Regions from separate parts of the Sphingomonas sp. AC522 genome, predicted to be linked through region 2. Evidence: predicted binding sites of a transcription regulator. Region 2 holds the regulator's gene; each other region holds the start of a gene.
What was found. The regulator LexA, encoded in region 2, represses DNA repair genes until DNA is damaged. The targets are predictions, from matches to a motif close to GTTCCNCNCTTGTTCT.
Positions count from the first base shown of each region.

Region 1 (3,275 bases), 710 kb from region 2:
GGCGGCGGCATAGAGCGTGTCGATGGTGAAGCTCGACTTGCCCGAGCCCGAGACGCCGGTGATGCAAGTGAAGGTGCCGAGGGGGATGCTGGCGGTGACGCCGGTGAGGTTGTTGGCGGTGGCGTTGTGGACGGTGAGCTTCTTGCCATTGCCCTTGCGGCGCTTGTCCGGGAGCGGGACCGAGCGGCGGCCGGCGAGATAGTCGGCGGTGATGCTGTTCTTGTTGGCGAGGACTTGCTCGAACGTGCCCTGCGCGACGATCTCGCCGCCATGGACGCCGGCGCCGGGGCCCATATCGATGACGTAATCGGCGGTGCGGATCGCGTCTTCGTCATGCTCGACGACCAGGACGGTGTTGCCGAGATCGCGCAGACGGCGGAGCGTCTTTAGCAGCATGTCGTTGTCGCGCTGGTGGAGGCCGATGCTGGGCTCGTCTAGGACGTAGAGCACCCCCGAGAGGCCCGAGCCGATCTGCGATGCGAGGCGGATGCGCTGGGATTCGCCGCCGGAGAGCGTGCCGCTGGTGCGGTCGAGGTTGAGGTAATCCAAGCCGACATTGTTGAGGAAGCCGAGCCGCTCGTCGATCTCCTTGAGGATCGCGCGGGCGATCTCGCGCTGCTGATCGGTGAGGGTGGCGGGAAGCTTCTGGAACCAGGCGAGGGCGTCGACCACCGAGAGGTGCGTGGCGTGGCTGATGCTTTCGCCGGCGATCTTGACCGCCAGCGCCTCGGGCTTGAGGCGGGCGCCGTGGCAGGTCTCGCAATGCTGCGAGCTTTGGTATTTGCTGAGCTCCTCGCGCATCCACGCGCTTTCGGTGGAGAGCATGCGGCGGTTGAGATTGCCGATCACGCCTTCAAAGGGTTTCTTGACGTCGTACGACTTGCGGCCGTCGACGAAGGTCAGCGTGACCGGCTTGCCGCGGGTGCCGTGGAGGATGGTGTAATGGACTTCCGCGGGGAGGTCCTTCCACGCGGTATCGAGGCTGAAGCCGAACTCGCGGGCGAGGCTGCCGAGCACCTGCATGTAATAGGGGCTGGGCGGATTGGACTTGGCCCAGGGCACGATTGCGCCCTTCTTGATGGTCAGTTCGTGATTGGGGACGACGAGGTCTTCGTCGAACACGAGCTTTTCGCCGAGGCCGTCACAAGCGGGGCAGGCGCCCTGGGGGGCGTTGAACGAGAAAAGGCGCGGCTCGATCTCGGCGATGGTGAAGCCGGATACGGGGCAGGCGAATTTTTCGGAGAAGACGATGCGGTTGGCGGGGATGCCGGCATTCTTCATCGCGCCGGCATCAGTCGCTTCGTTCTCGCGGCCGGGAGCGACGGTGTCGACCAGATCGACATAAGCGAGGCCCTCGGCGAGCTTGAGCGCCTGCTCGAAGCTTTCCGCGAGGCGCGTGCCGATTTCGCCGCCGACCACGAGGCGGTCGACGACGACTTCGATGTCATGCTTGTACTTCTTGTCGAGCGCGGGGGCGTCCTCGATCAGATACATCTCGCCATCGATGCGGACGCGCTGGAAGCCGGCCTTCTGCCACTCCTGCAGCTCCTTGCGATACTCGCCCTTACGGCCGCGGACGACGGGGGCGAGGAGGAGCAGACGGGTGCCCTCGGGGAGGGTCAGGACGCGATCAACCATCTGGCTGACGGTCTGCGCGGCAATGGGGAGCCCGGTGACGGGCGAATAGGGAATTCCGACACGGGCCCAGAGGAGCCGCATATAATCGTAGATTTCGGTGACCGTCGCGACCGTCGAGCGCGGGTTGCGCGAAGTGGTCTTCTGTTCGATCGAGATTGCAGGCGAGAGGCCCTCGATATGATCGACATCGGGCTTCTGCATCAGCTCGAGGAACTGGCGGGCATAGGCCGACAGGCTCTCGACATAGCGGCGCTGGCCCTCGGCATAGATGGTATCGAAGGCGAGCGAGGATTTGCCCGAGCCCGAAAGGCCTGTGATGACCGTCAGCGTATCGCGCGGGATGTCGATGTCCACGCCCTTGAGATTATGCTCGCGCGCGCCGCGGACGGAAATGGTGGTGAGTGCCATGCGGTAATTCTGTTCCAGATTTGTTCGCGGCTTGCAAGCGCCCGGCGAAGGCGCCCAGATGGGTATCAACGGCGCGCGCGACAAGCGGTTCAGAACAGAGATGAATTCGCGGGACCCTATGGTACGGGCGTATCGAAGGTGACCGAGAATATCTTCCACGACTGCGGCTGGTCAGCGGAATTGAGCATAGTGCGCAACACGACGGTGCCAGATGCTTTCCAGGGCCGACCAACGGTACCGCCGGCCGCGGTCAGCTTGACGTCGGCGATGAGTACCTTGCCATTGCCCTCGTCTTCGATGACCCGCTCCTGCGCGGCGCCGACCGTGACCGTAAGCGGGCATAGGGGGCTGTACGTGTCGGCGAATGTGGTGATGTAGTCTGATGCCGTGGCACGCGACCATGTGCCCTGCGGAACACCGGTTGCGCAGAGCTGTTTGAAGAAGGATTCGGTGGTAGCGAGAGCACCGTTCAAATCATGGCTCGTCGCGGAAGGGACCGGAGGGTTAGCCTCGGGCGTGGTCTCCGTAATTGGTTCGAGATCCGTCGTGGACTGGGGAACGGGCACGCGGTTCACCCAGAGCTGCGCAATGTAGAGGCCCCAAATTGCCGCGCCGATGCACGCCGCCGCGATGATCCCGGCGGTAACCCCCAACCAGAACCGGTCCGGTCGCTCGGGCGGAAAATCCAGCGCCAACGATTGCGGCTGGGCCGAAAAACTGGGGCCGCCTCCCTTGGCACTCGACGCCGATTTCCGCTTTTGCGCGGGCGGGCGCTTCGGGGGAGGCGGGGGCGCGGGCGGTTGCCATGTGCCGACTTCCTGCGGCCTGACCACTTTTGCCTTGGTCATCAGCATTTTGGCAGGTTGGGCGCCGATAATCAGCGTGTGGTATTTCTGGAATTGCCAGCCCTTTTGCGCCCATTCGAGATACCGGGCGGCGAGCGCATCGTCGACGTCCTTGCCCTCGATGAAGATCAGTCCGCTGCCGACACGAGACTTGCCGGCAGCAGTCAGGCCGCCCGCGGGAAGGGCCTGTATCGAATCACTCAGCAAGCGGGCGCTTTGCGGGATTGCGATGCTCGCCGGATCGATATCGAGCAGCCCGACAGTCTGCCGATCATCGGGGACGAATTTCTCGCGGAAGGCCCCAAACACCTGGACCAGATATTCGAGGGCCGCCGCGGGATCGACCAGGGAAGCGCGCAACAGGATGCCCGCGCCGATAAAGTT
Region 1 is NZ_OZ409836.1:3,360,761-3,364,035, reverse strand. Features, by position in the region: gene uvrA (excinuclease ABC subunit UvrA) at 1-2,046, opposite strand, end outside; gene ACZZZM_RS16840 (hypothetical protein) at 2,163-3,275, opposite strand, start outside.
Region 1: a site for LexA is predicted at 2,058-2,073, ahead of uvrA (excinuclease ABC subunit UvrA). Genes of this name have one in related genera too.

Region 2 (3,275 bases):
TCACCCCTGCAGATCCTCTCCGGCACCCGCGGACATCGCTGGATGCTCATCGGAGCGAACTACGCGATCGGCGTAGTGAACAAGGCGTCGCCTGACATCCATGGTGCACAAGAGGGGTGGGAGGCACTTCTCATAATCGCCGTGCAGATAGCCATCGGCTTCGGATCGATGATGCTGATGGTGGCGATTATCGCGAGCGCCTGGCGGGCCAGTGGCACGCTAGGAAAAGCCGAGCGCTAGCGACTCAATTGAAGGCCAGTCCAGCTCCGACGATGCTCGCGCCGCTTCGCCGCGCATCCGAGCCCGACGTCCAGCGCGCAAGCCACCCCTTTCGTCTATCGCCACCCTCCCCTAATCGAGCGTGATGCCCGCCCTCCTTCCCGTAGCCGAAGCGCAACAGCGCCTCTTCGCGCTCGCACCCGCGCTCCCGATCGAGCGCATCCCCCTCGCCGAAACCGCAGGCCGCTGGGCCGCCGAGGATATCGCCGCACTCCGCACCCAGCCCGCCGCCAATCTCTCGGCGATGGACGGCTACGCCATCCGCCACGCCGACCTGCCCGGACCATGGCGCGTGATCGGCGAAAGCGCCGCCGGCCGGGCCTTTGCGGGCCAGGTCGAGCCGGGTCAGGCCGTCCGCATCTTCACCGGCGCGGTCATGCCCGCGGGCGCCGATACGGTCATGGTCCAGGAAGAGGCGGCGCGGGACGGCGCGCAACTGTCGCTCGCTGGCGACGGCCCCGCCATATTCGGCCGCAATGTTCGCCGGCAAGGCTTGGACTTCACCACGGGCGACACGCTGATCCGCACCGGCGAGCGCCTCACCCCCGCCCGCGTCGCGCTTGCCGGCGTGGCCGGGTACGGCACCCTTGCCGTCCGCCGCAAGGTCCGCGTCGCCATTGCCGCAACGGGCGACGAGCTGGTCGCGCCCGGCACACCGCTCGCTCAGGACCAGCTTCCCGAAACCAACCGGCTGATGCTCGCATCGCAGCTCGCCGGCCTGCCCGTCGAGATCATCGATCTCGGCATCCTCCCCGATCGCCAGCACGCGCTCGAAGCCGCCTTCCGCGCCGTGCGCGCCGATCTGCTGGTCACCAGCGGCGGCGCATCGGTCGGCGATCACGATCTCGTCCGGCCCGCGCTGGAGGCGGCGGGCGGCACTATCGATTTCTGGCGGATTGCGCTGCGCCCCGGCAAACCGATGATGGCCGGGCGGCTGGGTGACGCCCTGCTGGTCGGCCTGCCCGGAAACCCCGTCTCCGCCTTCGTCACCACCCTGCTCTTCGTCCGCCCGCTAATCGCTTATCTCTCCGGCGCCGCGCATCCACAGCCCCAAACCCGCACCGTCACGCTGGGCGAGCCGCTCCCTGCAAACGATCACCGCAGCGACTATCTGCGCGCCGAATTGCGCGATGGCCAGGCGTTCGCCTCGACGATCCAGGACAGTTCGATGTTGCGAACGCTTGCGCGCGCCGCCTGTCTGATCGTCCGCGCGCCGCATGCTCCGGCGGCGAAAATCGGCGACTCGGTGGAAATCCTTGATCTCGCTTGACAGGGACGCGGAACATTGCATAAACGTTCCCAGTCTGTTCTAGACGGGAGAATTCGGATGCTCACGCGCAAGCAGCACGAGCTGATCTGCTTCATTGCCGACCGCCTCGCCGAGACCGGAGTCTCGCCTTCGTTCGAGGAAATGAAGGAGGCGCTCGACCTCAAATCCAAGTCGGGCGTGCACCGGCTGATATCGGCGCTCGAGGAACGCGAGTTTATCCGCCGCCTGCCCAATCGCGCGCGCGCACTTGAGGTTCTCAAGACTCCCGAGCGCGGTGGCGCAACCGGGAAGGCGGCCGTGGCACCGGTGCAGACATCGGCGTCCGCATCTTCCACGCCTCCCGTTCCGGCAAACGACGTGGTCGAGATTCCCCTTCACGGCCGCATCGCCGCGGGCACTCCGATCGAGGCGCTGGAAGGCGCGACGATGCTCCCCGTCCCCGCGGCTTTGCTCGGCTCGGGCGAGCATTATGCCCTTGAAGTTGCCGGCGATTCCATGGTCGAGGCCGGCATCCTCGATGGCGACTACGCGCTGATCCGCCGCGCCGAGACTGCGCGTGACGGCGAAATCGTCGTGGCGCTGATCGACGATGCCGAGGCGACGCTGAAATATTTCCGGAAGGAAGGCGCGATGATCCGTCTCGACCCCGCCAATCGCGACTATAACCCGCAGCGTTATCGCCCCGATCAGGTGCGCGTGCAGGGCAAGCTCGCTGGTCTGCTGCGGCGCTACTGATCCGCTGGCGGGCGGCGGTTCCGGCGGCCGCCCTCAGCGCAGATATTCGTTCCAGCTAACCTGCCCGTCGCGGTTGCGGTCGAGCTCTACAAACGAGGCGAGCTTCGGAGCAGGATCGAGGAAGCGGGTCTTCATCGCACTGGCATATTCGGCCGCATCCAAGCTGCCGTCGCCATCGCGGTCCAGCGCTGCATATCCCCGGCGATAAAATGCCTTCCGGTCCGCGGTATATTCCGCCCGGTTCGCCAGTCCGTCATGGTCCCGATCCAGCGCCGCGAAGTGCGGACGGTGCTGGCAGACGGCGAAGTGCCGCGCTCCGCCAGCCCAGCGCTCCCGCCGCAAGGGTAGCGCCAGCGTGCAATCGGAGGTCTCCCCGGCCAGTTCCGCCTGGACCAACACCCCATCGCGATTGCGGTCCAGCGCTTCGAACCCCGCGGAAAAGTCCGGCGCCGAAGCCACCGGAGTTACGATCGCTACCGCCACGATTGCCGCCAAAACCGCCAGCGGGACCAGCGGCGAAGGCCGCCGCGCCAACCGCGCATCGACAAACCCGCGCACCGCGGCGCTCACGGTGATGCCCTCGATCCGGCACCGTTCGGCAAAAGCCTGCTTCGTCGCGAATGGCAGCCGAACCTCGATGGTCTCGCTCTTCTTGCTCGTCATGGCCTCAATCAGCCACGCGCCGCCGGTCATGAAAAGCAAAACCTTGTCCGGACACAGTCATTTGCTCTGCTTGGCCAGTTCCGCCTCGAACGCCGCCGCGGCCGCCGCAACGCGGCGCTGCAGCTCGCCCGAATCGACGAACGCCCGCGCATCGCCCGCCACTAGCCGCTGCCGCTTCGCCTCCATGCTGAACCCCTCGGGATGGAAGTTGAGGAAGATATCGGCCTTGAGCGTCTTCAATTTGGCAAACGTCGCCCGGAAGTCGCTGGCCGCCGTATCATAGCCTTGCCCCGGCTTCAGCGGTTGCCCCGCCACGGTGATGCTGCAG
Region 2 is NZ_OZ409836.1:2,650,213-2,653,487, forward strand. Features, by position in the region: gene ACZZZM_RS13230 (hypothetical protein) at 1-240, shown strand, start outside; gene ACZZZM_RS13235 (molybdopterin molybdotransferase MoeA) at 365-1,549, shown strand; gene lexA (transcriptional repressor LexA) at 1,607-2,284, shown strand; gene ACZZZM_RS13245 (EF-hand domain-containing protein) at 2,318-2,947, opposite strand; gene bla (subclass B3 metallo-beta-lactamase) at 3,005-3,275, opposite strand, start outside.

Region 3 (3,275 bases), 1.8 Mb from region 2:
CAATCGGGGCAAGCCGATGCGCGTTGCGAGTGTGTCGATCAATGGCGCAATATCGGGTGCGGCTTCCTCCTCGAGCCGTTCGGTTATCGCTCGGGGTCCGAGCACATCGGCGCGCCGGACATGCAGCGCTAGCGCGTCGATCCCATAGCCGGGCTCCACATCCTCGATCCGTCGCGTCAGGAGTTTCAGCAGATGCGCCTCGTCCCGGCTTGGGCGGGCGAGCCCCACGCGGATACGCTGAGGAACGCCGTCGATACGGTCCGCCAACAATTCGATGCGCGTGACGCCCAGCCACCTAGCCTCAAGCGCTTCACATAGGCGACCGACGAGTTGGCTCAGCCAATGCGTGATTGCCTCCGGCGTGGCGATCGGTTCTGCGAAGCGCTGGACTATTGCGATAGGCGCTTCGGGGACGACGCGATGCAGCGGTTCGGGCAACCGCCCGAGCGCGCGTTCAAGCTGGGTTACCAGCGCAGCGCCAAATCGCTTGGCTAAAGGCGCACGAGGCATTTCTGCCAGTTGTTGAATTCGCGTGACGCCAAGCCGTTGGAGCAATTCGGCAGTCTTGGGCTCGATCCTGAGGGCCTCAATCCCTAAAGGTGCAAGCGCTTCCGCATGCGCGCCCGGGGGGCAGATGGCTGGCTGACCATGATGTGCCAATGCCCATGCCGCACCGGGTGTATCTGCGATGGCGATACGCGCGGTAAAGCCTGACCGGGCAAGCATCCGGCGTAGCAATGCCGCCATTGCCGCCTCGTCGCCATGGAGATGGGCAAGGCCGCTCAGGTCGATAAACAGAGTATCATCGCCTTCGATCGCCACAGTCGGTGCCCAACGTTGCGCCAGCATCAGCGCCAGCCGCATCAGATCGGCGCGGTCTTCATCGATAGCGGCAGGGCGGATATCCAGCCCCCGAATCTGCGCGCGCGCTTGAGCGACTGCCATGCCGGGAATTAAGCCCAGCGCACGGGCATGCGGGCAGACAGCGGCGATCTCGAGCCGGCCACCTTCGCGTATCGAGGTAATCAAGGGAATTACACCAATGTTCCGATCCTCGACGATCAGGGGAGGCACATCGTCGCGCGCCCAGCGCGCGCCAGGGCGCCATCCGCCATTGCGCGGTGCAGGGGTTAGGCTGGGGACGCGCGCCGCTTCAGGCGGCGCGGCGCGCTGCTCTGCCCGCCGCAGCCGATCGATCGGCCAGTTCGGCAGGTAGAGCGCAGCGACCCGTGGCATCGCATGCCTCCAAAATCTGAGTGAAACCTTCGCCCTGCTTTTGCCGAGCAAGCTCGACGCGCCAGCGGTGCCGCCCGACGCCTTCCACCGGCAGTGGAGTCGAGGGCGCGCAGCCGATCCGCCAGCGGGTGACCGCGGCAGACGGCATGGCGATCGGATCGGACCCCTCGCGGGCATGGCGCTTCATCAGCAAGGCGATCGTGCGTCCGCCTTCGGCCGCGAGTTGCAGCCGTCGCGTCGCCGTCATGTCGGCGCGCTTGGCTTCGCCGATCACGGCGCCCAGCCCGCGGTGGCGCAGCGCTTCCTCCATAACTGCGAGCAACTCGGCATCGTCACGCGCCTCGGCATAGATCAGTCGCTTATGATCGAGCCCAACTTGGCTGAGCCCCGGCGCGAACAGATCACGTCGCCGCACCACCCACAGAACCGGCCCCCAGGCGCGTGCCGCAATCCCGCCCATGAACAAAGTTGCCGCGCAATCCTCGGCCATGTCCGGCCCTGCCGCCGCGACCTCATGCAGCGCATCGAGCCTCAGCCCCGCGCCGACCAGCCGCGAATCCAGCGCCTCCACGCCAAACGGCAAAACCGGGCGGCGGCGGAAACCGCTGCCCTCCAGACCGTTGAGCGTCTCGCGCAATTGCTTCAGAATAGCGGGGTCGGCCACTTGAGATACTCGATGCTCACGACTCGGGAACGGGGAATGTTCCTATTCTGTTCCAATGGGGCCGCGAGTCAATTGCCATTCATCGCATTCGCTCTAGGGTGCCTTATTCCCCTATCACGGAGCCGCACCCCATGGGTCCCCGCCTTTCCCGCCGCCATGCCCTTCTCGGCTCGGCAAGCCTTCTCTCCGCGCCGTTCCTGGGCAGCCTGATGGCCTCCGCACAGACCGCCGCGCTTGATGCATCCCCGCTGCTCGCGCCCTGGCCCGGCGGTTATGGCGGCACGCCGCCATGGGACAAGTTCGCGCCGGCGATGTTTCCGCCGGCGTTCGAGACGGCGATGGCGGAATTGCGACGCGACGTGCTCGCGATCCGCGACGCCACGACCGCGCCGAGCTTCTCGAGCGTCGTCCTGCCGATGGAAAATATGGGCGGGACTATGGACCGGGTGCAGGCCGCCTGGGGCGTCTACATCTCCAATCTGGCGAGCAAGGAAGTGCAGGAGATCAATCGCGAATGGAGCCCCAGGCTTACCAAATTCTACGACGAATTGTATCTCGATCCCAAGCTCTTCGCCCGCGTGAAAGCGGCGTACGACAATCGCGCCTCCGACAAGCTCGACGCGCAGCAATTGCGCCTGCTCACCCGCACCTATCGCAGCTTCGTGCGCCGCGGCGCCGCGCTCACCGACGCCCAGCGCGCCGAAGTCAGCCGACTCAACCAGGCGCTGTCGACTGCGTTCGCAGAGTTCAGCCGCAAGGTGCTGGCGGACGAGGAAAGCTGGATCGTGCTCGAAAGCCAGGCGGACCTCGCCGGCCTGCCCGATAGCTATGTCGCCTCGCTCAAGGCCGCAGCGGACGAGCGCAAGCTTCCCGGCAAATGGGCGGTCGTCAATACGCGCTCGGCCGTCGAGCCCTTCCTCACCAATTCGACCAACCGCGCGCTTCGCGAGAAGATCTGGCGCGCCTTTGTCGGCCGTGGCGACAATGGCGACGCCAACGACACCAAGGCCGTGATCGCCGAGATCCTAAAGCTGCGCCAGCAGCGCGCCGTGCTGCTCGGCTTCAAGAACCACGCGCTCTACCGCATGGACGATACGATGGCGGAAACGCCCGCCAATGCGATGAAGCTGATGATGGCGGTCTGGCCCGCGGCCCGCGCTCGCGTGCTCGAAGAAGTCGCCGACATGCAGGCGGTCGCCGACAAGGAAGGCGCCGGCATCAGGATCGAGCCCTGGGACTATCGCTTCTATGCCGAGAAGGTCCGCAAGGCGCGCTACGATCTCGATGAGAATGAAGTGAAGCCCTATTTCGAACTGGGTAACATGCAGCAGGGCGCCTTCTACGCCGCCAGCCGCCTCTACGATATCGAGTTCAA
Region 3 is NZ_OZ409836.1:862,649-865,923, forward strand. Features, by position in the region: gene ACZZZM_RS04410 (Y-family DNA polymerase) at 1-1,236, opposite strand, end outside; gene ACZZZM_RS04415 (ImuA family protein) at 1,154-1,900, opposite strand; gene ACZZZM_RS04420 (M3 family metallopeptidase) at 2,032-3,275, shown strand, end outside.
Region 3: a site for LexA is predicted at 1,939-1,954, ahead of ACZZZM_RS04415 (ImuA family protein). Genes of this name have one in related genera too.